DNA from 4 places in the Pectobacterium hainanensis genome. Region 1 is predicted to be linked to each of the others. Evidence: predicted binding sites of a transcription regulator. Region 1 holds the regulator's gene; each other region holds the start of a gene.

Region 1 (5,732 bases):
ACAACCGTGGCGCAGCGGATCACGTTGGTGTTTATCTGGGGGACGGCAAGTTTATTCAGTCGCCCAGGACAGGCTCAGACATCCGCATCAGTAAATTAAGCGAAGATTACTGGCAGGATCATTATGTGGGTGCTCGTCGGGTTGTGACACCACAAACGATTCGCTAACCGGATTAACGGACACGTTCTGAATATCAAAACGTGTCAGAACCGATAGATAGCTCAAATGAACGTACGTTGGAACACGGATAAATCAGTTCAATACAGCCACGAAGCTAAATACAATAATCATTGCCAAAGCGCCAACGGTCGTCAGCAGTGACATCTTCAGATCGGTATCCATAATTCTCTCCTTTTGGTATCACATCCAAATGATGGTAAAAAATCGGTCTTCATCATTCGGGGTTTAAACGGGCAACCATTTGAAACGATAAATCGTCTGGTTATGCTGATTCTTCCATAATTTTAATGAAAAATCTCGTACTGATGCCGCACGAATAGTATAAATTACCGCTTCCACTTTCGTGGCAAATCGGACAAAATCCGCTGTTTATGATAGCTCTGCGTCCCGGTCGAAAAACATCAACCTTGTCCCTTCAGGTATAATATTCGGCATCCTCCTTCTGAAATCCTGTTTTTTCGTCAAGGAGGAGGGTTTTACACGCAAGCAAACGATTAACAATATACTTACGGCTGTAACAGGTAAGTTTAGGAGTCATTTTTAGATGGCAACGATCAAAGATGTGGCAAAACGGGCTGGCGTTTCGACCACAACCGTATCGCACGTGATTAATAAAACACGTTTCGTCGCCGAAGAGACTAAGGCTGCCGTGAGGGCGGCGATTAAAGAGTTACATTACTCACCTAGCGCCGTTGCCCGCAGCCTAAAAGTTAACCACACAAAATCGATTGGATTGTTGGCAACGTCAAGTGAAGCGCCCTACTTTGCCGAGATTATCGAATCCGTTGAAAACAGTTGTTATGCCAAAGGCTACACGCTGATTTTATGTAACTCCCATAACAACCTCGACAAACAACGCGCCTACTTGTCCATGTTGGCACAAAAACGCGTGGATGGTTTGTTAGTGATGTGTGCGGAATATCCACCAGAATTACTTGCCATGCTCAAAGATTACCGCAGTATTCCCATGGTGGTAATGGATTGGGGACAGGCGCACAGTGATTTCACCGACACCATTATCGATAATGCTTTTGAAGGCGGCTATATGGCCGGTCGCTATTTGATCGAGCGTGGCCACCGGGATATCGGTGCGATCCCTGGCATTCAGGAGCGCAACACCGGAAGCGGTCGCTATCTGGGCTTTTTGAAGGCGCTGGCCGAGGCTGATATCACCGTGCGTAACGAATGGATTGTTCAGGGAGATTTTGAGCCGGAATCAGGTTATAAGGCCATGCACCAAATTCTGTCGAATAAACAACGTCCTACCGCCGTTTTTTGTGGCGGCGATATCATGGCGATGGGTGCAATCTGTGCCGCAGATGAGCTCGGATTGCGAGTTCCTCAGGATATTTCAGTGATTGGCTACGATAACGTTCGACATGCTCGTTTTTTCACGCCAGCACTCACCACCGTGCATCAACCGAAAGAGCGCTTGGGACAATCCGCTTTCTCAATGCTGCTGGACCGAATCACCAGCAAGCGTGAAGATGCACAGGTTATTGAAGTTCATCCAACGCTGATTGAACGCCGCTCCGTCGCAGACGGACCTTTCCGCGATTACCGCCGCTACTCCTGATCGCAAGCGATTTTATCACGTCGAGCCTTCCCGATACTGCTTCAGCCAATTTATGCTTGTTCCCCGGCTGGGGCAGTCCTAAACTAATTGCTGTTTTGTGCAAACTGAATTTTTCACTTTTCTTCACTATCCTTAATCATTACGTGCAAGCGGATGGCACAGATTAACCTTAAGGATGAGTGCCCCTACGTATTGACGTACCGGCTTTTTCTTCTTCAGTTTCCTTTGATTATTCAAAGGCTAGATGATGGGAATATCCCACCGAGATCGATTATAGGTAAAAATTGTCTATGTTTTCCTTGCGATACATCATCGACGCAAGGTAGGGAGAAGCGATGAGCTCATCATATATAGCGGAACTGGATACCCGTAATGAGCCCTGGTTCCATATTGTGCATGACATGCTGAGTATGGCCGATATCAAAATTAATGGCTCTCGTCCATTTGATATCACCGTAAAAAACTCGGATTTTTTCAAGCGCGTATTGCATGACGGCTCGTTGGGGTTAGGGGAAAGTTACATGGATGGCTGGTGGGAATGCGAACGGCTGGATATGTTTTTCCATCGCGTGTTGCGTGCGCGGCTGGACGAAAAGCTCCCCCACCATCTAAAAGATATTCTACGGATTGCCACCTCCCGACTGATAAATCGTCAATCTAAAAGGCGAGCATGGGTTGTTGGTAAAGAGCATTATGATTTAGGTAATGACCTCTTTTCACTCATGCTTGATCCTTACATGCAGTATTCCTGTGCTTACTGGAAAACAGCCGAAACGCTGGAACAAGCGCAAGAAGACAAACTTGAGATGATTTGCGAAAAGCTACGCTTAAAGCCCGGCATGACATTATTAGATATCGGCTGCGGCTGGGGTGGCCTCGCAGAATTTGCGGCTCGCCGCTACGGTGTGTCCGTATGTGGTGTAACCATTTCTCGTGAACAACAAAAACTGGCACAACAGCGGTGCCAAGGTCTGGACGTCACGATTCTGCTACAAGATTATCGAGACCTTAACCTTGCGTTTGATCGCGTGGTTTCCGTTGGTATGTTTGAACATGTCGGCCCGCGTAACTACGATACCTACTTTCACGTCGTACATCAGAATCTGAAATCTGATGGCCTCTTTCTGTTACACACTATCGGCGCGAATCAAACGAACTCTCAGGTTGATCCCTGGACGGATAAATATATCTTCCCGAATGGCTGCCTCCCTTCGGTACGTCATATCGCCCAGGCCAGCGAACCTTATATGCTGATGGAAGATTGGCATAGCTTCGGCACGGATTACGATCGTACATTAATGGCCTGGCATACACGCTTCCAGCAAAGCTGGCCGCAGCTTTCTGAACGTTATCCCACACGTTTTCGCCGTATGTTCAGTTACTATTTGAATGCCTGCGCGGGCGCTTTCCGTGCTCGAAATATTCAACTCTGGCAGGTACTGTTTAGTCCAACTGGTGTGGAAGGTGGGATACGTATCGCTCGTTAACCACCGCGATTAAACGCCGCTGGGGCAATGCTCCCCAGGCGGCTGTTTTTGCAAAACGTGATTGTGGCAGGAACTGCCGTAAAGTTATTCTTCGTTAACCGATTCTTTCGTCTGTTGGCTAGCTAATACACGCTCAACCGTATCCACTACGGCTTGAGTTTGCGGATCGATTTCAATATTCACGCGGTGCCCCAGGCGCTTATGTCCTAAGGTTGTCCGGCTGAGCGTTTCAGGGATCAGGTGGACACAGAAGCGGCTGCGGGTAACCTCACCGATTGTCAGACTAATGCCATCGATACCGATAAAACCTTTGTGCAGGACGTATTTCATCAACGATTCGTCAGACAAACGAAACCAAATCTGGTGATTATTCTCCGAGACCAAAATTTTCACCACGTCTGCCGTACAGATGATATGTCCAGACATCATATGTCCGCCAATTTCATCCCCTATTTTTGCTGCCCGCTCAACATTGACAAAATCGCCTTCCTTCACGTCGCCGAGATTGGTGAGTCGTAGCGTTTCTTTCATCAAATCGAAACTGACACAATCCCCCTCGACCGATGTTACCGTCAGGCAACATCCGTTGTGAGCCACCGATGCGCCCGGAACCAACCCCGGTAGCAGTTCAGAAGGAAGTTTAATGACGTGCGTGCGAAAATTTGATTTTTCATCAATGGACACCACTGGCGCAGTGCCCTGAACAATACCGGTAAACATGCTACTTGCCTCTTAGAAAGAGAGATAAATACCTACCCAGCAGTTTGCACGATATTAAAACGAAAACCAAACTCCATTCCCTATAATCATGGAACGGCGTGAAAGCATTAACCCTTTGTGAATTTATAGCCATTCACATTGGTTTACTTCTGACAAATCGTTACAATGATAGCCTTATCTTATCAGCAACCTTATTGTGTCTATCTACGTTTAGGTATCCCGCATTCTTGTTATATACCCGTCATACTTCAAGTTGCCTGTGCGTTGGCTGCGTTCAGTCACCCGAATCACTTACTCAAGTAAGCTCATCGGGATTCCTTCGCTTGCCGCGTTATTCGGCCTTATGGCCTCACCCCGTTGGGGCCAGCGCAAGCGCTGTTCAAAAACGCCTTGCCGTTTTTGTCCTGAAACTTGAATTATTTTGGGTATAGCCAACAGATTTTACGATACAGGCGACGCCTGTCATCGGAAAAATGACGGGTATAATCAATTCAAGGAAGGTGTTCGTGCAACAGTATCTCTCAGAGGCGCGCAAACTGCTGGCGCTTGCCATTCCCGTGATTATTGCGCAGGTGTCTCAGACATCAATGGGTGTGGTGGATACCATCATGGCAGGCTCCTATAGCGCCACGGATATGGCGGCCGTTGCTGTCGGCACCTCTATCTGGCTTCCCGCCATTCTTTTTGGTCATGGATTATTGCTGGCGTTGACGCCCGTGGTGGCACAGTTGAACGGCTCCGGGCGCAGAGATCGTATCGCCCATCAGGTTCAGCAATCTTTCTTTCTGGCATTACTTATCTCTTTGCTGATTATGGTGGCGCTTTATCAGGGTGAATACGCTATCAATCTGATGAATGACAATGCGCCGGAACTGGCGGAAAAAGCCATTAATTATCTACATGCCTTACTGTGGGGCGTCCCTGGTTACCTGTTTTATCAGGTTCTGCGCTGCCAATGTGAGGGATTATCAAAAACCAAGCCCGGTATGGTGATTGGGTTTATCGGATTGTTAATCAATATCCCCATTAACTATATTTTCATCCACGGTAAATTCGGTATGCCCGAATTGGGCGGCGTGGGCTGTGGCGTAGCTACCGCATCCGTTTATTGGATCATGCTGCTCCTTATGATCGCCTATACCCGCCAAGCCAGCTGGTTGCATGATATCAAACGACACAAATCGCGTTTCCGACCTGATAAACAAGCGCTAACGCGTTTATTTTCACTAGGCTTACCGATCGCACTGGCGATGTTTTTTGAAGTCACGCTCTTTGCGGTGGTTGCCCTACTCGTGCTGCCATTAGGTGTCGTCGATGTCGCGGGTCACCAAATCGCGCTGAATTTTAGCTCATTAATGTTTGTCCTTCCCCTTTCTATCGGCGTCGCGACAACAATACGTGTCGGCCACCGACTGGGAGAAGGTTCGACCGATCTGGCTCGCATCGCGGCATACACGGGGCTGATGACGGGGATTGTGATGGCGTCTTGCACAGCAATATTCACCACATTGTTACGTGAACCCATTGCCCTGCTCTACAATCAGGAGCCGGATGTCGTTGCGATGGCGTCATACCTGATGTTGTTAGCTGCGATTTACCAAATATCGGATGCCATACAGGTTATCGGCAGCGGCGTATTGCGCGGATATAAAGACACCCGCTCAATCTTTTACATCACGTTTACTGCCTATTGGATACTGGGTTTGCCAAGCGGCTATCTTCTGGCGCTCACCGATCATATTGTCCCCAGAATGGGACCTGCCGGATTC
Region 2 (5,732 bases), on a different contig from region 1:
ACATAGCGCTCTTGTGATTCATTACACCAAACTTCCAACGGGCTCATGCCCGGTTCGTCGTTGAGAATATCACGCAGCTCGAAACGCCCACCACGACCACCGTCACTCACCAGCTCAGGCATCGCGTTAGATAACCCACCCGCCCCCACATCGTGAATAAACAGGATTGGATTGGCTTCACCTAACTGCCAGCAGCGATCGATCACTTCCTGACAGCGGCGCTCCATTTCCGGGTTATCACGCTGAACGGAGGCAAAATCCAGATCAGCATCAGATTGACCCGATGCCATTGACGACGCCGCCCCACCGCCCAGACCGATATTCATGGAGGGTCCACCCAAGACAATCAGCTTGGCACCGACGCTAATTTCACCTTTTTTGACATGATCGGCCCGAATATTACCAATGCCGCCTGCCAGCATGATCGGCTTATGATAACCACGCAGTTCCATACCGTTATGGCTATCAACACGTTCTTCATAAGTACGAAAATAGCCGGTTAACGCAGGACGACCAAACTCATTATTGAACGCCGCACCACCCAATGGGCCTTCCGTCATGATATCCAGTGCACTGACAATGCGGTCAGGCTTGCCGAATGATTCCTTTTCCCACGGCTGAATAAATCCGGGAATGCGCAAGTTGGAAACCGAAAAACCCACCAATCCGGCTTTAGGTTTAGAACCACGTCCCGTTGCACCTTCATCACGGATCTCACCGCCCGATCCTGTCGCCGCACCCGGCCATGGAGAAATTGCAGTAGGATGGTTATGCGTTTCAACTTTCATCAGGATATGCGCCTCTTCCTGATGATAATCGTATTTTCCGTGAGTATCGGTATAGAAACGCCCGACGGCAGACCCTTCCATCACCGCCGCATTATCTTTATAAGCCGACAGCACGAAGTCAGGCGTATGCTCAAAGGTGTTTTTGATCATCTTGAACAGTGATTTAGGTTGTTCAACACCATCAATTACCCAGTCTGCGTTAAAAATTTTGTGGCGACAGTGCTCAGAATTAGCCTGCGCGAACATATAAAGTTCAATATCCGTCGGGTTGCGGCCCAGCTTACTGAACGCATCCAGCAGATAATCAATTTCATCTTCCGCCAGCGCGAGCCCTAGGCGAATATTTGCGTCTTCCAGTGCCTGACGCCCCTGTAGCAAAATTTCAACACGCTTTAACGGCGCAGGCTGGTGATGAGAAAATAACTTTTCAGCCTGTTGCATATCATCAAATACGCTTTCCATCATACGGTCATGCAACAGCGCCCCCAGTTGCTGCCACTGTTCGTCAGTCAACGTTGGCGCATGAATATAGAATGCCAGACCGCGTTCAAGACGCAGTACCTTGTCTAAACCACAGTTGCGTGCAATATCCGTTGCTTTGGAAGACCAGGGGGAAATGGTGCCGGGACGCGGCGTTACCAGCAACAGACGACCTTGCGGCTCATGTTCAGCGAGGGAAGGACCGTACTTCAATAACCGAGTCAGTTTAGCCTGCTCGTCGTCATTCAGCGGTGCGCTAACATCGGCAAAGTGTACGTATTCAGCATAGATATCACTCACCGGCAAAACGTGCTCTTTGCAGCGAACCAGTAATTTATTAATACGAAAAGCCGACAAAGCAGGTGAACCACGCAGTATTTCCATAATCTAAAGTTCTCTCGTCTTCGATGCACTGACTGTGATGCAGCCATTGGGCGCAGCAGGGGGGAAACGCGCGTATTATAGAGAATCCTTCCCCCAGACGAAACCGTTTGCGTAGCTATTATTAAACATCTTATTCAGATAGTGGTTACACATTAACCAAATCAATAAAAGTTGCACACTGGCGGTTTGTTAAGCAAAATGCCCCCACTCTGGGAAATGACGTATAAAAAAGCTGCTGTTACCGACAGACAGGTCCCCCGGTCACCGAGAGATAACTATTTGAAGCCTTTAAAATTAAATTATTTTTTCATCGGGATTATCACGTTACTGCTGGCGCTGGCCTTGTGGCCTTCTATCCCTTGGCGAAGTAGCCAGGATGCGCAGATCCGGCAGATTCTTTCAAGCGGAGAGTTACGTATCAGCACGGTCAACTCGCCGCTGACTTACTATACCAGTAACGGTAACCCCGCAGGTCTGGACTATGAACTGGCAAAACGATTCGCCGATTATCTCGGCGTCAAGCTAGTGGTATCGTCACGTAAAAATCTCGATGACCTGTTTGACGATCTGGATGACAACAATGCCGATTTACTGGCAGCGGGTCTGATATATAACCATGAGCGGCTGGGTCGTTTCCGCGCAGGGCCGACCTATTACTCCGTGTCACAACAACTGGTTTATCGGCTGGGCACCTCTCGCCCACAAAAGCTGGACAAACTCTCAGGACGTTTGGGTGTTACCTCGGGTTCAGCTCACGTCGCAACATTGCGCGATTTGAAGGCCGAAAAATACCCCCAACTTAACTGGGAATCCGCCTCTGATCTGACGACACAAGATCTGTTGAAACACGTTGCAGAAGGCAAATTGGACTATACCATTGCGGATTCTGTCACCATTGGGCTCATGCAGCGTATCCATCCTCAGTTAGCCGTCGCCTTTGATCTGAGCGATGAGGAACCCGTAACCTGGTATATGCGGCGTTCGACTGATGACAGCCTTTCAGCGGCGCTGCTAGATTTTTTCAGTCAAATGGTTGAAGACGGTACGCTCGCACGCCTGGAAGAAAAGTATCTCGGTCACGTAGGGGAATTTGATTACGTCGATACCACGACGTTCCTGAGTGCGATTGATGGCACACTGCCCGACCTTCGCCCCTTATTTGAAAAATACGCCACTGATATCGACTGGAAGTTGCTCGCCGCGATTTCCTATCAGGAATCCCATTGGAATCCATTGGCGACCTCACCAACCGGTGTTCGAGGTCTGATGATGCTGACAAGGAATACGGCGGAAAGCCTCGATGTGACCGATCGCCTCGATCCCGAACAAAGTATCCGAGGCGGCGCACAATATATGTCCCATATGATGCAAAAAATGCCGGATACCATTCCCGAGGATGAAAAAATTTGGTTCGCGCTGGCATCCTACAATATGGGATACGCACATTTATTGGATGCCAGAAAATTAACCGAAAAACAAAAGGGGAATCCCGATAGTTGGGTTGATGTGAAGATGCGATTGCCGATGCTAAGCCAGAAACGCTACTACACACAAACCACTTATGGCTACGCACGAGGACATGAAGCATATAACTATGTCGAGAACATTCGCCGCTATATGGTAAGTCTGGAAGGCTACCTAACGGAGAAAGAAAACAAAGCGAAGCAACAACAGCTATCCGCTCAGGCTTACCCCGTGGTACCGCCGGGTAAAGTGCTGGAGTCAATTCATTAAGGCGTATGAAGGAAAACGACGTTTATCCCGCCGCCTTTTTTTCAGCATCACGACGAGCCTTATGCTGTTCTCGACGCATACGAAAAAAAGCGCTGAGAGCGGCAGAACACGCCTCTGATAATATGCCTGAATCAACCGTAATCTGATGATTCATTCCCGGATGATGCAGAATATCCACCAGCGATCCGGCAGCGCCGGTCTTCTCATCAGTCGCGCCGTAGACCAACCGACCAATACGACTGTGGATCATGGCACCAGCGCACATAATACAGGGCTCAAGCGTCACATAGAGCGTCGTATTCAACAGACGATAGTTTTGCAACACCAGCCCCCCTTGCCGTAAGGCCATAATCTCAGCATGAGCCGTGGGATCGTGATGACCAATCGGACGATTCCACCCTTCACCAATCACGAGATTATCCAAAACCAATACGGCACCGACAGGCACTTCACCTTCATCCTGAGCACGCTGAGCGAGCGTCAGGGCATGGCGCATCCAATATTCATCATCTGATTCCTGACTCACAGTGCCTCTTTATTTTCCCGGTAACATTTTGCGGCGGTATTATAGCGATGGGTTGCGCCAGTACAAATTATACCGGGTTCGTATCATTCCAACTGCTGTAAGCCACCGTCGGATGTCACTCGCCAGCGGTGCTCACAAAAATAGAGTAACGGATTGTCCTGTTTGCTATCGCTGTACCCACTGTAAAGTTTCAGCGGCACACCAAGCTTCTGCTCCATCTGGATCACTTTTTCCCGCCCCAGACAACGTAAAGTCAGCACCCAGCCCCCATAGCGTCGGCTCATTTGGCTTCCCACCAGACGAACCGCTGGCAAGAAAGGCGAATCATGGTAGACCTGTTCAACCAGACGCTGCGGCGATCCCGTGACCAGCCAGACCTGAGCCTGTTCATCGTGTAAATACGTTTTAAGCCGTTCCTGTACCTGCGGAAAAGGCGTCACACGACGTCGAAAATCACGAACAAATTGTTTTTCCAACCGAATCAATTTGGACTCACAACGACCAAAAGTCATCGCCCATAGCAACCAACTAACAGGCCAACGCGCCGCTCGCCCTTGTAACAGCAACCCGATGGCAATAACCGGTAATAATGGGCTAACTAAAACAAGGTTGAGTGGCAGTCGCCGGATCAAAAACCGCAGGAAGCTGCCGAACAGATCCTCCTGGTGCAACGTACCGTCCAAATCAAAGAAAACGACGCGCGAACGTTGCTTATCACTCAAAATATGTCCCCCACATCACCATTAGAAAAAGACGCACCCCGTATGACCAATAGACCTCTCCCATCAGAACGATACCTTACCGACCTATATCCTAAATAATTCGAAGCAAAGGAAGGCAGCCAACACCTGATAACTTGGAGTATGACGAATATATCAGCCGATTAATGCCTCACGCAGATAACCATCATGCTGTCTCAATCGTTCCTGAGCATGTTCCGCGTCCAGCCCACTCAAAATCATTAAAATCGCCGGCTTCACTTCATTTTTCGTTTGTTGTAATGCCAGCCGGGCAACATCCGGTTGTGCCCCGGTAGCTTCAATAACAATGCTGCAAGCGCGATCCAACAATTTGACGTTAGTCGCCCTGACATCCACCATCAGATTCTGATACACCTTGCCCAACTTCACCATCACGCCAGTAGAAATCATATTCAGCACCAGCTTTTGCGCCGTTCCCGATTTCAACCGGGTCGATCCCGTTAATGCTTCCGGGCCGACAACCGGTGAGATAGCAACCTGCGCTTCCTGCGCGATAGGCGAGTGAGGATTACAGGATATCGCTGCCGTTCGACAACCAAGACGGTGAGCATAGCGTAGCGCACCAATAACATAGGGCGTTCGGCCTGAAGCCGCCAACCCCACCACCATATCATCAGATGTCAGGTTTAAGGCCACCAGATCCGCTTCACCCAGTTGCGGATCATCCTCTGCACCTTCAACCGCTTTAAGTAACGCCCCCGGCCCACCGGCGATCAGACCAATCACAAGCCCATGCGGTACACCAAATGTCGGCGGACACTCAGATGCATCCAATACGCCAAGACGCCCGCTCGTCCCAGCCCCCAGATAGATCAATCGACCGCCAGACTTCAATGCCTCCGTCGCCAGATCGACGGCATCAGCAATTTCCGGCAACACCCGTCGAATCGCCTCCGGCACCTTTTGATCTTCCTGATTAAAGACTTTCATCATGTCCAGTGTAGACAACGTATCTAAATCCATGGTGGCAGGGTTACGTGTTTCCGATACTAATGTGCCTAAATTCATCTTGTTACCTCATTCTTCTGGCCCGCGCCGATCCGGGATTATCTGGCTGTC
Region 3 (5,732 bases), on a different contig from region 1:
CGGGCCGCTGTCCGGTTTTGCGCGTGAAGCTATCCACAATCGCATCTTTGACTTTTAACGCGCCGTACTGGCTGTTGCGGATATCTTCATTGGTGCCGGTAAAATGCACGGCAAAGGTTTTATCGGTGCTGAAGACCGTCGACCAGTCAATCGCCTGCACGCCCAGATACAAATCCAGATCGCTGTGTACCTTGAATTCATTCAACGGCAGCAGAATGCGCGACGCCAGACGGCTCCACAGCAGGCTCTGGTACATCAGGCGGTTATCACCCTCAAAATGGACACCACCCTGCACCACTGTACAGGACTGCGCACCCAATGATTCGAGTTCGCTTTTTAATAACTCTTCCAGTCCCCGCGCCGTGCTGGCAAACAAAGCATTCATGTTGTCACTATCACCAAAAAATGTAAAAACGGACTATACCCTAAATAATTCACGTTGCGTGAAGGCGACAACCGCAGGAATCCCCAGGAGCTTACATAAGTAAGTGACTGGGGTGAGTAAGGGCAGTCAACGCACAAGCAACTTGAAGTATGACGGGTATAGAAAAAGAAATTGAGGCGCATTATAGCTAATCCCAGACGCTTGTCATAAAGTTGCCGTTTTACTTTGGCGAGAAACAGGTCAGTGATTGGCGTAACGCGGCTTTATATTCATCCGATAAAATCGATGCGGGGTTTGCAATTGTCCTATGCTATGGCATCTGCCAGCGGTTTGGCGAACGATCGCGCCTTCATGGTTACCGAACCTGATGGAACCTTTATTACCGCTCGCCAGTACCCTCAAATGGTGCTGTTTACACCGGCATTGCTACCGGATGGATTGTTTATTGCCGCACCGGATGGCCAAACCACCACCATTCGTTTTGCCGACTTCACCGCAGCACCGCAGCCGACAGAAGTGTGGGGAACACATTTTACGGCGCTTGTCGCCCCAGATGCTATCAATATCTGGCTGAGCCACTATTTTCAGCGCACCGTCCAACTGCGCTGGGTGAGCAATGAACCATCTCGACGGGTGAAGCATTATCCAGACGTGCCTTTGGCATTTGCTGACGGCTATCCGTTCCTGTTAATTAATGACGCGTCATTTCAGGCATTACGCCAGCGCTGCCCTGCCGGCATTAAAATCGAACAGTTTCGCCCCAATCTAGTGGTGACGGGGGCGGAAGCCTTTGCCGAAGATAGCTGGAAGACCATTCGTATTGGCGAGATTATTTTTGACGTCGTCAAACCTTGTAGTCGCTGTATTTTCACCACGGTCAGCATCGAACGTGGCCGTAAACATCCGTCAGGGGAGCCACTGGCAACGCTGCAATCGTTCCGTACTGCCGAAAACGGCGACGTTGATTTTGGGCAAAATCTGGTCGCCAGAAATACGGGCATCATTCGCGTAGGCGATACACTGGAAGTGTTGGCAACCAAACCGCCACGCCCTTACGGTTCTGGTCAGGTAGTCGAAAGTCTTACCGTTCCCGAAAAAAGCGAACAGGCCGTCACCCTCCACTATCAGGGAAAAGTATTACAAGGGAACAATCAGCAGATTTTACTAGAACAGTTGGAGCAACAAGGCATTCGCGTCCCCTACTCTTGTCGTGCAGGACTGTGTGGTTGCTGTAAGTTGACGCTAGTCAGCGGAGAGGTTTCCGCATTGAAGCAAAGTGCTATCAGAGAAAACGGTGAAATTCTTAGCTGTAGCTGTATTCCGCAGAGTGATCTTCATTTGCAGTAGTCGAAAACAAGCCACCACACACACGTGCGACTTGATGTATGACGGGTATATATTGGGATTTAGACGACCTTGGCATACTCAAATGCCGACGTGCCTTCACCTAATGCATTTTCCCACTCAGCGCTATTCTGAATAGCAGCAGGCATTAACCTGTCGTGCATGATTTTTATGGCGTCACCCAGCACCATCGTTTTCCCGCTCAGTGAAAGCTGTTCTTGCGCCAGCAGACAGAGACAGGCTTTATCCCCTGCTTCCGCTACCAGAAAACAGGCCGTTTCATGGGTTTCGGTTAACTGCACCTGAACGATATCTCCCGTCTGAGGTAAATACGCCACGGCGTTCGGCTGTTGGATGAAATGCCAGCTTTTCGGCATCAACGGTTTAAGGAAGCGACTCGCTACTAATGCGTTCAACACCAATTCGCCTTGAAGGTCACGATGTAATGCTACCTTCTGGCATTTATCGTTATAGGTAAAAAATAACGCGGCGTCATCAACACAAAATGCACATTCATTGAACGCATCCGGCGTTAACATTTTAGACGGAAAGCGAGAACGGAATAACATGCCATTAGCCAGATCTAACATCAGGCGATCGTGTTCGGTATCAAAATACCAGCGCCAGTTATCGTCAGGTTTTAACTTCATATTATTTACCCTTCGCTTTCATCATAGAAATATCAGAAATGGTTGATTGTGTTTTCGCATATTGCGATAATGCGTATCGGTATAAACTTAGACACCATCAAAGTAAGGCTGTCTATTGATAGATTATTTATGCAAACGAATAAAATATAGACTAGCCGGGGGAATAAATAAACCCCCGGAGATAAATGAAAGGCAGAAAAGATTAAATATGTGTAACGATATCCTTTATCAGACCCGGTCCACGAAAAATGAAACCGGAATAGATCTGAATCAACGTTGCACCTGCATCTAATTTTTCACGAGCCGCCATCAACGAATCAATACCACCGACACCAATAATAGGCAGACGACCGGACAATTCCTGAGATAAACGACGAATAATTTCCGTGCTGTGCAGTTGTAAAGGTCGACCGCTTAATCCACCAGTTTGCCCACAATGATTTAATCCCTGGATCAATTTTCTATCGAGCGTGGTATTCGTCGCAATCACACCATCAATATGATGGCGAACTAAACTATCAGCAATCTGGATCAATTCAGCCTCGGTAAGATCCGGCGCGATCTTCACGGCAACAGGCACATACTTCTGATACTTATTCTGTAATTCAGTTTGTTTATTCTTTATTGATTGTAAAAGATCGTCCAGCGCATCCCCATATTGCAGGCTACGTAATCCTGGCGTATTGGGTGAAGATATATTGATCGCAATATAACCGGCGTGTGGATAAACCTTGTCCATACAGATCAAATAATCGTCCTTGCCTTGTTCGACTGGCGTATCTTTATTCTTACCAATATTAATCCCTAATACGCCACCGAAACGCGTCTTTTTGACATTCTCAACCAGGTAATCCACACCCTTATTATTGAAACCCATTCGGTTAATTAGCCCTTCAGCTTCAACAATCCTAAATAGCCTTGGTTGGTCATTGCCTGGTTGCGGGCGCGGCGTAACGGTCCCTACTTCTATAAATCCAAAACCCATTGCGCCAAGGGCATCGATGCATTCACCATCTTTATCAAGACCGGCAGCTAACCCAAGTGGATTTTTAAATGACAACCCCATGCAGTTGACGGGTTTGGTAGGAACAGACTGACGAACGAGGAATTCAAATGGCGTGTTGGTGATGCGGCGTAATTGCTGAAAAGTGAATTCATGTGCTCGTTCTGGATCGAGCTGAAATAACGCCTTCCTGATAACGGGATAGAACATATCGTCTCCTGGGATCCCAATCGCAAATAAACAAAGTCAGAATACGGTTTCGCGCACGGCGGTGATGGTAATTCTATCGCGACGGAAAGTAAAACGTTTGTCTGCGCCTGAAATCACAAGGTAAATAAGCACAATGCCCGCAAGCGAGCATTGTGCTTAATGTAAGAAAACAGTTAAACGTTTCTTTAATCTTGCAACGCTTTACCGATCTTTTCGAATAGATCGCCAGATAGGTCCTTCAGTGCCTTTAACTGTTCCAATGCTTCTCGCATCAATCCCTGACGCTTCACATCATAACGTTTCAGACGAATTAATGGTTCGATCAACCGGGCGGCAACCTGTGGATTGCGCGTATTCAGATCGATTAGGATCTCCGTCAAGAAACGGTAACCACTTCCGTCTTCTGCATGAAAAGCCGAAGGGTTCGATGACGCAAACGCCCCTACTAGCGCACGCAGGCGATTAGGGTTATTGAGACTAAACGAACGGTGGTGTAGGAGAGAACGAACGCGCTCCATGACATCCACTGCCGGACTGGTCGCCTGCAACATAAACCACTTGTCCATCACCAGCCCATCCTGATGCCATCGCTCGTCAAATTCAGATAACAGTGCTTCATAACACGTTAACTGGGCACTCACCGCCGCAGACAGCGCCGCCAAAGAGTCGGTCATGTTATCAGCCTGAGCGAACTGCGTAGTCACCAGCTTATTGGCCTGGACCTCATCGCCAAATGCCAGATAGTATAAGCACACATTACGCAGCGCACGTTTTCCCATATCTGCATGTTCGATCTGATAGTGAGTTGCATGATTCGCGTGATAAACCGCTAGCCATTCATCCGCCATTTCTTTCGCCATCGCTCGCACGATACCATCCCGTACCGCAGCGATTGCCGTAGGATCGATAATATCGAACCATTCCGCGATCTCATTTTCACTAGGCAATGTCAGAATTTGGGATGCCAGCATTGGATCCAGTGTTTCATCCAACACAATTCCCCTAAACGCATCCACAACATGCATCGGTACAGAAAGCGGCTGTTTTTGCTGATAGCGAGAAACATTCAGACGAATGTAATTCGCTAAAAGGCTTTGTGCCGCATCCCAACGCGAAAATGCATTACTGGCGTGACGCATAAGGAATGTCAGTTGAGCATCACTCCAGACATAATTCAATTTTACCGGCGCAGAAAACTCGCGTAATAAAGAAGGAACGGGACGGCAAGGCACCTGATCGAAAATGAACGTCTGCTCAGATTCCGTGATATTTAATACCGAGGAAAGCAACTGCTCCTCTTTCTGTAACGGAATCACCTGCCCTTGCTGATCGTACAGCTCAATATCCAATGGAATATGCAACGGCAACTTAGGTTGCTTATCGGCACCGACTGGCGTTGCCTGGCTAACGCTCAATAAATATTGCTGCGTTTGCGGATCATAATCATCATGGACGGTTAACACTGGCGTACCCGATTGGCTATACCAGCGGCGGAACTGCGTGAGATCAACACCAGACGCGTCTTCCATCGCCTGCACAAAGTCATCACAGGTTGCCGCGCTGCCATCATGGCGCTCAAAATAAAGCCGCATTCCGCTCTGAAATTTTTCTTCACCCAATAAGGTATGCATCATCCTGATCACTTCTGATCCTTTTTCATACACGGTCAGGGTATAGAAATTGTTCATCTCTATGACCTGATCGGGACGAATCGGATGAGACATCGGGCCAGCATCTTCGGCAAATTGGGCACCGCGCATCACACGAACATTATCAATACGGTTCACCGGGCGCGACCCCAAATCAGAACTAAACTCCTGATCGCGGAACACCGTTAATCCTTCTTTCAGGCTAAGCTGGAACCAGTCACGACAGGTCACGCGATTGCCGGTCCAGTTGTGGAAATATTCGTGACCAATAACGGCTTCAATATTCAGGTAATCTTTATCTGTGGCGGTTTCCGCTTTCGCCAGGACATATTTGGAGTTGAAAACGTTCAGCCCTTTATTTTCCATCGCCCCCATGTTGAAGAAATCAACGGCGACGATCATATAGATGTCGAGATCGTATTCCAGACCAAAGCGTTCTTCGTCCCACTTCATCGCATTTTTCAGCGACGTCATCGCCCAATCCGCACGAT
Region 4 (5,732 bases), on a different contig from region 1:
GAAGCGTTGGTACGCTGGATGGCACCGATTCTGTCGTTCACCGCAGATGAAGTCTGGAATTATCTGCCGGGCAAGCGTGCACAGTACGTGTTTACCGAAGAGTGGTATGACGGTCTGTTCGGGTTGGATGCTACCGAAAGCATGAATGATGCGTTCTGGGCGGATATCCTGAAAGTGCGTAGTGAAGTGAACAAAGTGATCGAACAGGCGCGTAATGATAAACGTGTCGGTGGCTCATTGGAGGCGTCCGTCACGCTTTATGCCGATGCCGATTTGGCGGGTAAATTGCATCGTCTACAGCAAGAATTGCATTTTGCGCTGCTGACTTCGAAAGCGTTCGTAGAACGTTATGAAGATGCGCCTGCGGATGCTCAGGAAACGGAACTCTCTGGATTGAAAATTGCCTTAAGCAAGGCGGAAGGGCATAAATGCCCTCGCTGCTGGCACTATGAATCGGATATCGGTCATGATACCGATCATCCTGATATTTGTGGTCGCTGTGCAACTAACGTCGGCGGCAATGGTGAAGAGCGTAAATTTGTCTGATGAATAAATCGATCTGTTCGAGCGGATTGCGCTGGCTTTGGCTGGCGCTACTGGTTTTGGTTATCGATCTTGGCAGCAAACAGTGGATCCTTGCCCACTTTGCGCTGGGTGATACGCAACCTTTGTTTCCTTCTCTGAATCTGCACTATGCGCGGAATTATGGCGCGGCGTTCAGTTTTTTGGCTGATAAAGGTGGCTGGCAGCGCTGGTTTTTTGCCGGTATTGCGGTGGCGATTGTTGTCGTTTTGCTGGTGATGATGTATCGCGGCAGTGCGCAACACAAATTGAATAATATCGCGTACTCACTGATTATTGGTGGTGCGCTTGGTAATCTGTTCGACCGGACGTGGCATGGTTTTGTGGTTGATTTCATCGATTTTTATGTAGGTGACTGGCACTTTGCGACCTTTAATCTGGCAGATAGCGCAATCTGTGTTGGTGCAGCGCTTATCGTATTGGAAGGCTTTTTCAATACGCATGATGATACTGTCAAGCAAAAGGGGCACTGATGTCTGAAACTGTACAGAGCAACAGCGAAGTACTGGTGCACTTTATTCTGACATTAGCAGATGGATCGGCAGCAGAGTCCACACGGGAACGGGGTAAGCCAGCCTTATTCCGTCTCGGTGATGACAGTTTGTCACATGAGTTGGAACAACATCTGTTAGGGCTCAAATGTGGTGAAAAGCGCACATTCACATTACCGCCTGAATCCGCATTCGGGCTGAGCAATCCCGATTTGATTCAGTTTTTCTTACGTCGTGATTTTGCTGAAACAGGGGTTCCGGATGTGGGAACCATTATGTTGTTCAGTGGCGTAGGGGGGAATGATATGCCGGGAATTATCCGTGAAGTGGCGGAGGAGTCTATTACGGTAGATTTCAACCACCCGCTGGCCGGTCAGACGATTACGTTCGATCTGGAAGTTCTGGAAATTGATCCCTCTCGGCAGGAGGTTCCCCATGCAAATCTTGCTGGCTAACCCGCGCGGCTTTTGTGCTGGCGTCGATCGTGCGATCAGCATCGTTGAACGTGCGTTGGAGATATACGGTACGCCGATTTATGTCCGTCACGAGGTTGTTCATAACCGCTATGTGGTTAATGGTCTGCGTGAACGGGGAGCGATATTCATTGAGCAGATTAATGAAGTGCCGGATGGCTCAATTTTAATTTTTTCTGCCCATGGTGTTTCTCAGGCGGTGCGAGCCGAAGCAAAATGCCGAGATCTGACCGTTTTTGATGCAACTTGTCCGCTGGTGACCAAGGTTCATATGGAGGTTGCTCGTGCCAGTCGTAAAGGTACCGAAGCGATTCTGATTGGTCATGCCGGGCATCCGGAAGTCGAAGGTACGATGGGGCAGTATAGTAATGCCAAAGGTGGCATGTATCTGGTCGAATCGCCTGAAGATGTCTGGTTGTTGCAGGTAAAGGATGAAAATGACCTCTGTTTTATGACGCAAACAACGTTATCGGTAGATGACACCTCGGCGGTAATTGATGCGTTGCGGGCTCGTTTTCCGAAAATTGTTGGTCCACGCAAAGATGACATCTGTTATGCCACCACGAACCGCCAGGAAGCGGTGCGTAATCTGGCAGCAGAAGCGGATGTTGTGCTGGTGGTCGGGTCTAAAAACTCGTCCAACTCAAACCGTCTGGCTGAACTGGCCCAGCGCGCGGGGAAAGCCGCTTATCTGATTGATGCGGCAGAAGATATTCAGGAAGGCTGGTTGACAGGCGTTTCACACGTTGGTGTGACGGCTGGGGCATCGGCACCGGATATTTTGGTTCAACAGGTCATTAAACGTTTACAGGTGTTAGGCGGTGAGGTTGCCGTTGAAATGCAGGGTCGTGAAGAAAATATTGTTTTTGAAGTGCCAAAAGAACTGCGAGTTGAAGTTAAACAGATAGATTAGTATTTGTTTATGCGGTAGGGATTCTACCCTGCCGCTGTTACCCTTCCCATTTTCTCCCTGCTGTTGTCCGTCCGTGGAAATACGCATGCATAAAAATGAATTTTTATGCATGCTGCGATCTGGTTTATTTTTAACCCTTCTTGCGTGTATTCAAACACTCTGCGGTTTTTGATCGCTTTCAGAGGCAAATCTGACGCCAGCGATGAGATAGTTTTTCTGATTTTCTGTCATTTCAAACAGTATTTTCTAATCTGGTCGTAAATCCACTGGCGATAGTACACAGAGCCCGTTAACCTGATGTGATTTTCATGTCGTCAGTAGCAAAAGAGAGAGACATTATGAAAGATTCATCCATCCGTATTGCGGTTGTTGGGGCCGGTGGCCGCATGGGGCGTCAGTTGATCCAGGCCGTTGAACAAATGGACGGTGTGGTATTGGGCGCCGCGTTGGAACGTATTGGTTCGTCTCTAATAGGAAGCGATGCGGGGGAATTAGCCGGGCTGGGGAAAAACGGTATTACGGTGAATGAGCGTCTGGATGACGTGCAGGATGATTTCGATATCTTAATCGATTTCACCCGTCCGGAAGGCACATTGTCACATCTGGCTTTTTGCCGACAGCACCGTAAAGGTATGATTATTGGGACAACTGGCTTTGATGATGCCGGTAAAACGGCGATTAAGCAGGCGGCACAGGATATCGGGATTGTGTTTGCGGCGAACTTCAGCGTCGGTGTCAATGTCATGCTGAAGTTGCTGGAAAAAGCAGCCAAGGTCATGGGCGACTATACTGATATCGAAATCATTGAAGCACACCACCGCCACAAGGTAGATGCACCGTCTGGCACCGCGCTGGCGATGGGAGAGGCTATTGCTGATGCGTTGGGCCGGGATCTAAAGTCCTGTGCGGTATATACGCGCGAAGGTCATACTGGTGAACGCGATCCGAAAAGCATTGGTTTTGCTACCGTGCGAGCGGGCGATATTGTTGGTGAACATACTGCGATGTTTGCTGATGTTGGCGAACGTGTTGAGATTACCCACAAGGCATCCAGCCGTATGACTTTTGCTAATGGTGCAGTAAGAGCCGCTATCTGGATAAGTGCGAAGAAAAATGGTCTTTTTGATATGAGAGATGTGCTTTCTCTGGATGATTTATAGTTTATAATTTTATTTTATATATTCTATCTTACTGATAAAGGTAATCATTTTTGTGGTTACCTTTATTTTATTGTTTTTTGTTTTAATTTTATTCCATTCCATTTATTTTAATCAATTTTATAGTTATTTTTGGCACTGATTATCCCTCTGTATCCCTGAAGCCCCCCTCTTCTGGTGGTTTGTTACCCTTATTTTAACAATGTTGGCTCGCAACCGTTTACTTATCTAAGTTGATATGGCTTTTTACGTCAGTGGGGGGTGATTCATTACGGAAAGCATAAAAATAAGAGAAAAAAAGCGGTTTGAGTAGACAATCAGCAAGACCATCATTAAAATGCGCCCAATTTGCCAAAAATTTACCTTAAAGGTGGTTTTTGCATTGATTTAGTGGCTTTAATCTGAATTAATATGCAAATAACTTGATTTTTTATTCCTTGGAGGGTGTTTTGATTAAGTCAGCGCTATTGGTTCTGGAAGACGGAACCCAATTCCACGGTCGGGCCATTGGGGCAGAGGGAACGGCAGTGGGGGAAGTGGTCTTCAATACGTCGATGACCGGTTATCAAGAAATCCTTACTGATCCTTCCTATTCCCGCCAGATTGTCACTCTCACTTATCCCCATATTGGTAATGTCGGCGCTAATGCCAACGATGAAGAATCCCCCGCTGTACAGGCTCAAGGTCTGGTTATTCGCGATTTACCTCTGATTGCCAGCAACTACCGTAGTGAAGAAAGCCTGTCTGAATACCTCAAACGCAACAACATCGTTGCCATTGCCGATATTGATACTCGTAAGCTGACTCGCCTGCTACGTGAAAAAGGGGCGCAGAGCGGTTGTATCATCACGGGAGAGACGCCGGATGCCGTTGTCGCACTGGAGAAAGCGAAAGCCTTCCCGGGCCTGAAAGGGATGGATCTGGCAAAAGAAGTGACCACGAAAGAAAGCTACAGTTGGTTGCAGGGAAGCTGGACATTGGAAGGTGAATTACCTGAGGCGACAAACGAAAGTGAGCTGCCTTACCACGTTGTGGCTTATGACTATGGTGTGAAACGCAACATTTTACGTATGTTGGTGGATCGCGGCTGCCGCCTGACGGTCGTTCCGGCACAGACCTCTGCCGAAGAGGTGCTGAAACTTAATCCAGACGGTATTTTCCTCTCTAACGGCCCGGGAGACCCGGAACCGTGTGATTACGCCATTCGTGCAATCAAAACCTTCCTGGAAACGGATATTCCGGTATTCGGCATTTGTTTAGGGCACCAGTTGCTGGCTTTAGCTAGCGGCGCGAAGACGGTGAAAATGAAATTTGGTCACCACGGCGGTAACCATCCTGTCAAAGATCTGGATGCCAACTGCGTGATGATTACTGCGCAAAACCATGGGTTTGCCGTGGATGAGACGTCATTGCCCGCCACGCTGCGTCCAACACACAAATCTCTGTTCGACGGTTCGTTGCAAGGGATTCATCGTACCGATAAGCCGGCGTTCAGCTTTCAGGGGCATCCTGAAGCCAGCCCTGGTCCACATGACGCCGCGCCACTGTTCGACCACTTTATTGAATTGATCCAGACTTATCGTTCTTCGGCTAAATAATCAGGAGCAAGAAAATGCCAAAACGTACAGATATTAAGAGCATCCTGATTTTGGGCGCGGGACCGATTGTGATCGGTCAGGCGTGTGAGTTTGACTACTCTGGTGCACAGGCGTGTAAAGCGCTGCGTGAAGAAGGCTATCGCGTCATTCTGGTGAACTCTAACCCGGCTACGATTATGACCGACCCGGAGATGGCAGACGCGACTTACATTGAGCCGATTCACTGGGAAGTGGTACGTAAAATTATTGAAAAAGAGCGTCCTGATGCTGTGCTGCCGACCATGGGTGGTCAGACGGCATTGAACTGTGCGCTGGAGCTGGAACGTCAAGGCGTGCTGGCCGAATTCGGCGTCACCATGATTGGTGCCACGGCAGATGCGATTGATAAAGCAGAAGATCGTCGCCGTTTCGATGTAGCGATGAAAAAGATCGGTCTGGATACCGCGCGTTCCGGTATTGCACACACGATGGAAGAAGCGCTGGCTGTAGCGGCTGACGTCGGCTTCCCGTGCATTATC

The links. Region 1 encodes PurR, which represses purine synthesis genes. Its sites were predicted from a motif close to CANGCAAACGTTTGCNTG; they were not measured.
Region 2: a site for PurR is predicted at 1,749-1,766, ahead of purL (phosphoribosylformylglycinamidine synthase). Genes of this name have one in related genera too.
Region 3: a site for PurR is predicted at 3,679-3,696, ahead of pyrD (quinone-dependent dihydroorotate dehydrogenase). Genes of this name have one in related genera too.
Region 4: a site for PurR is predicted at 3,826-3,843, ahead of carA (glutamine-hydrolyzing carbamoyl-phosphate synthase small subunit). Genes of this name have one in related genera too.

What each region holds. Positions count from the first base shown of each region.
Region 1 is NZ_JBJYIN010000018.1:25,836-31,567, reverse strand. Features, by position in the region: gene ACKPVM_RS16695 (C40 family peptidase) at 1-167, shown strand, start outside; gene cydH (cytochrome bd-I oxidase subunit CydH) at 253-342, opposite strand; gene purR (HTH-type transcriptional repressor PurR) at 725-1,756, shown strand; gene cfa (cyclopropane fatty acyl phospholipid synthase) at 2,092-3,243, shown strand; gene ACKPVM_RS16675 (riboflavin synthase subunit alpha) at 3,328-3,963, opposite strand; gene ACKPVM_RS16670 (MATE family efflux transporter) at 4,470-5,732, shown strand, end outside.
Region 2 is NZ_JBJYIN010000002.1:15,591-21,322, reverse strand. Features, by position in the region: gene purL (phosphoribosylformylglycinamidine synthase) at 1-1,652, opposite strand, end outside; gene mltF (membrane-bound lytic murein transglycosylase MltF) at 1,851-3,386, shown strand; gene tadA (tRNA adenosine(34) deaminase TadA) at 3,409-3,912, opposite strand; gene yfhb (phosphatidylglycerophosphatase C) at 3,996-4,634, opposite strand; gene murQ (N-acetylmuramic acid 6-phosphate etherase) at 4,788-5,681, opposite strand.
Region 3 is NZ_JBJYIN010000004.1:73,664-79,395, reverse strand. Features, by position in the region: gene rlmKL (bifunctional 23S rRNA (guanine(2069)-N(7))-methyltransferase RlmK/23S rRNA (guanine(2445)-N(2))-methyltransferase RlmL) at 1-385, opposite strand, end outside; gene ACKPVM_RS05265 (YcbX family protein) at 629-1,732, shown strand; gene ACKPVM_RS05260 (cell division protein ZapC) at 1,792-2,379, opposite strand; gene pyrD (quinone-dependent dihydroorotate dehydrogenase) at 2,582-3,592, opposite strand; gene pepN (aminopeptidase N) at 3,778-5,732, opposite strand, start outside.
Region 4 is NZ_JBJYIN010000022.1:25,630-31,361, reverse strand. Features, by position in the region: gene ileS (isoleucine--tRNA ligase) at 1-546, shown strand, start outside; gene lspA (signal peptidase II) at 546-1,055, shown strand; gene fkpB (FKBP-type peptidyl-prolyl cis-trans isomerase) at 1,055-1,528, shown strand; gene ispH (4-hydroxy-3-methylbut-2-enyl diphosphate reductase) at 1,509-2,459, shown strand; gene dapB (4-hydroxy-tetrahydrodipicolinate reductase) at 2,798-3,619, shown strand; gene carA (glutamine-hydrolyzing carbamoyl-phosphate synthase small subunit) at 4,066-5,214, shown strand; gene carB (carbamoyl-phosphate synthase large subunit) at 5,229-5,732, shown strand, end outside.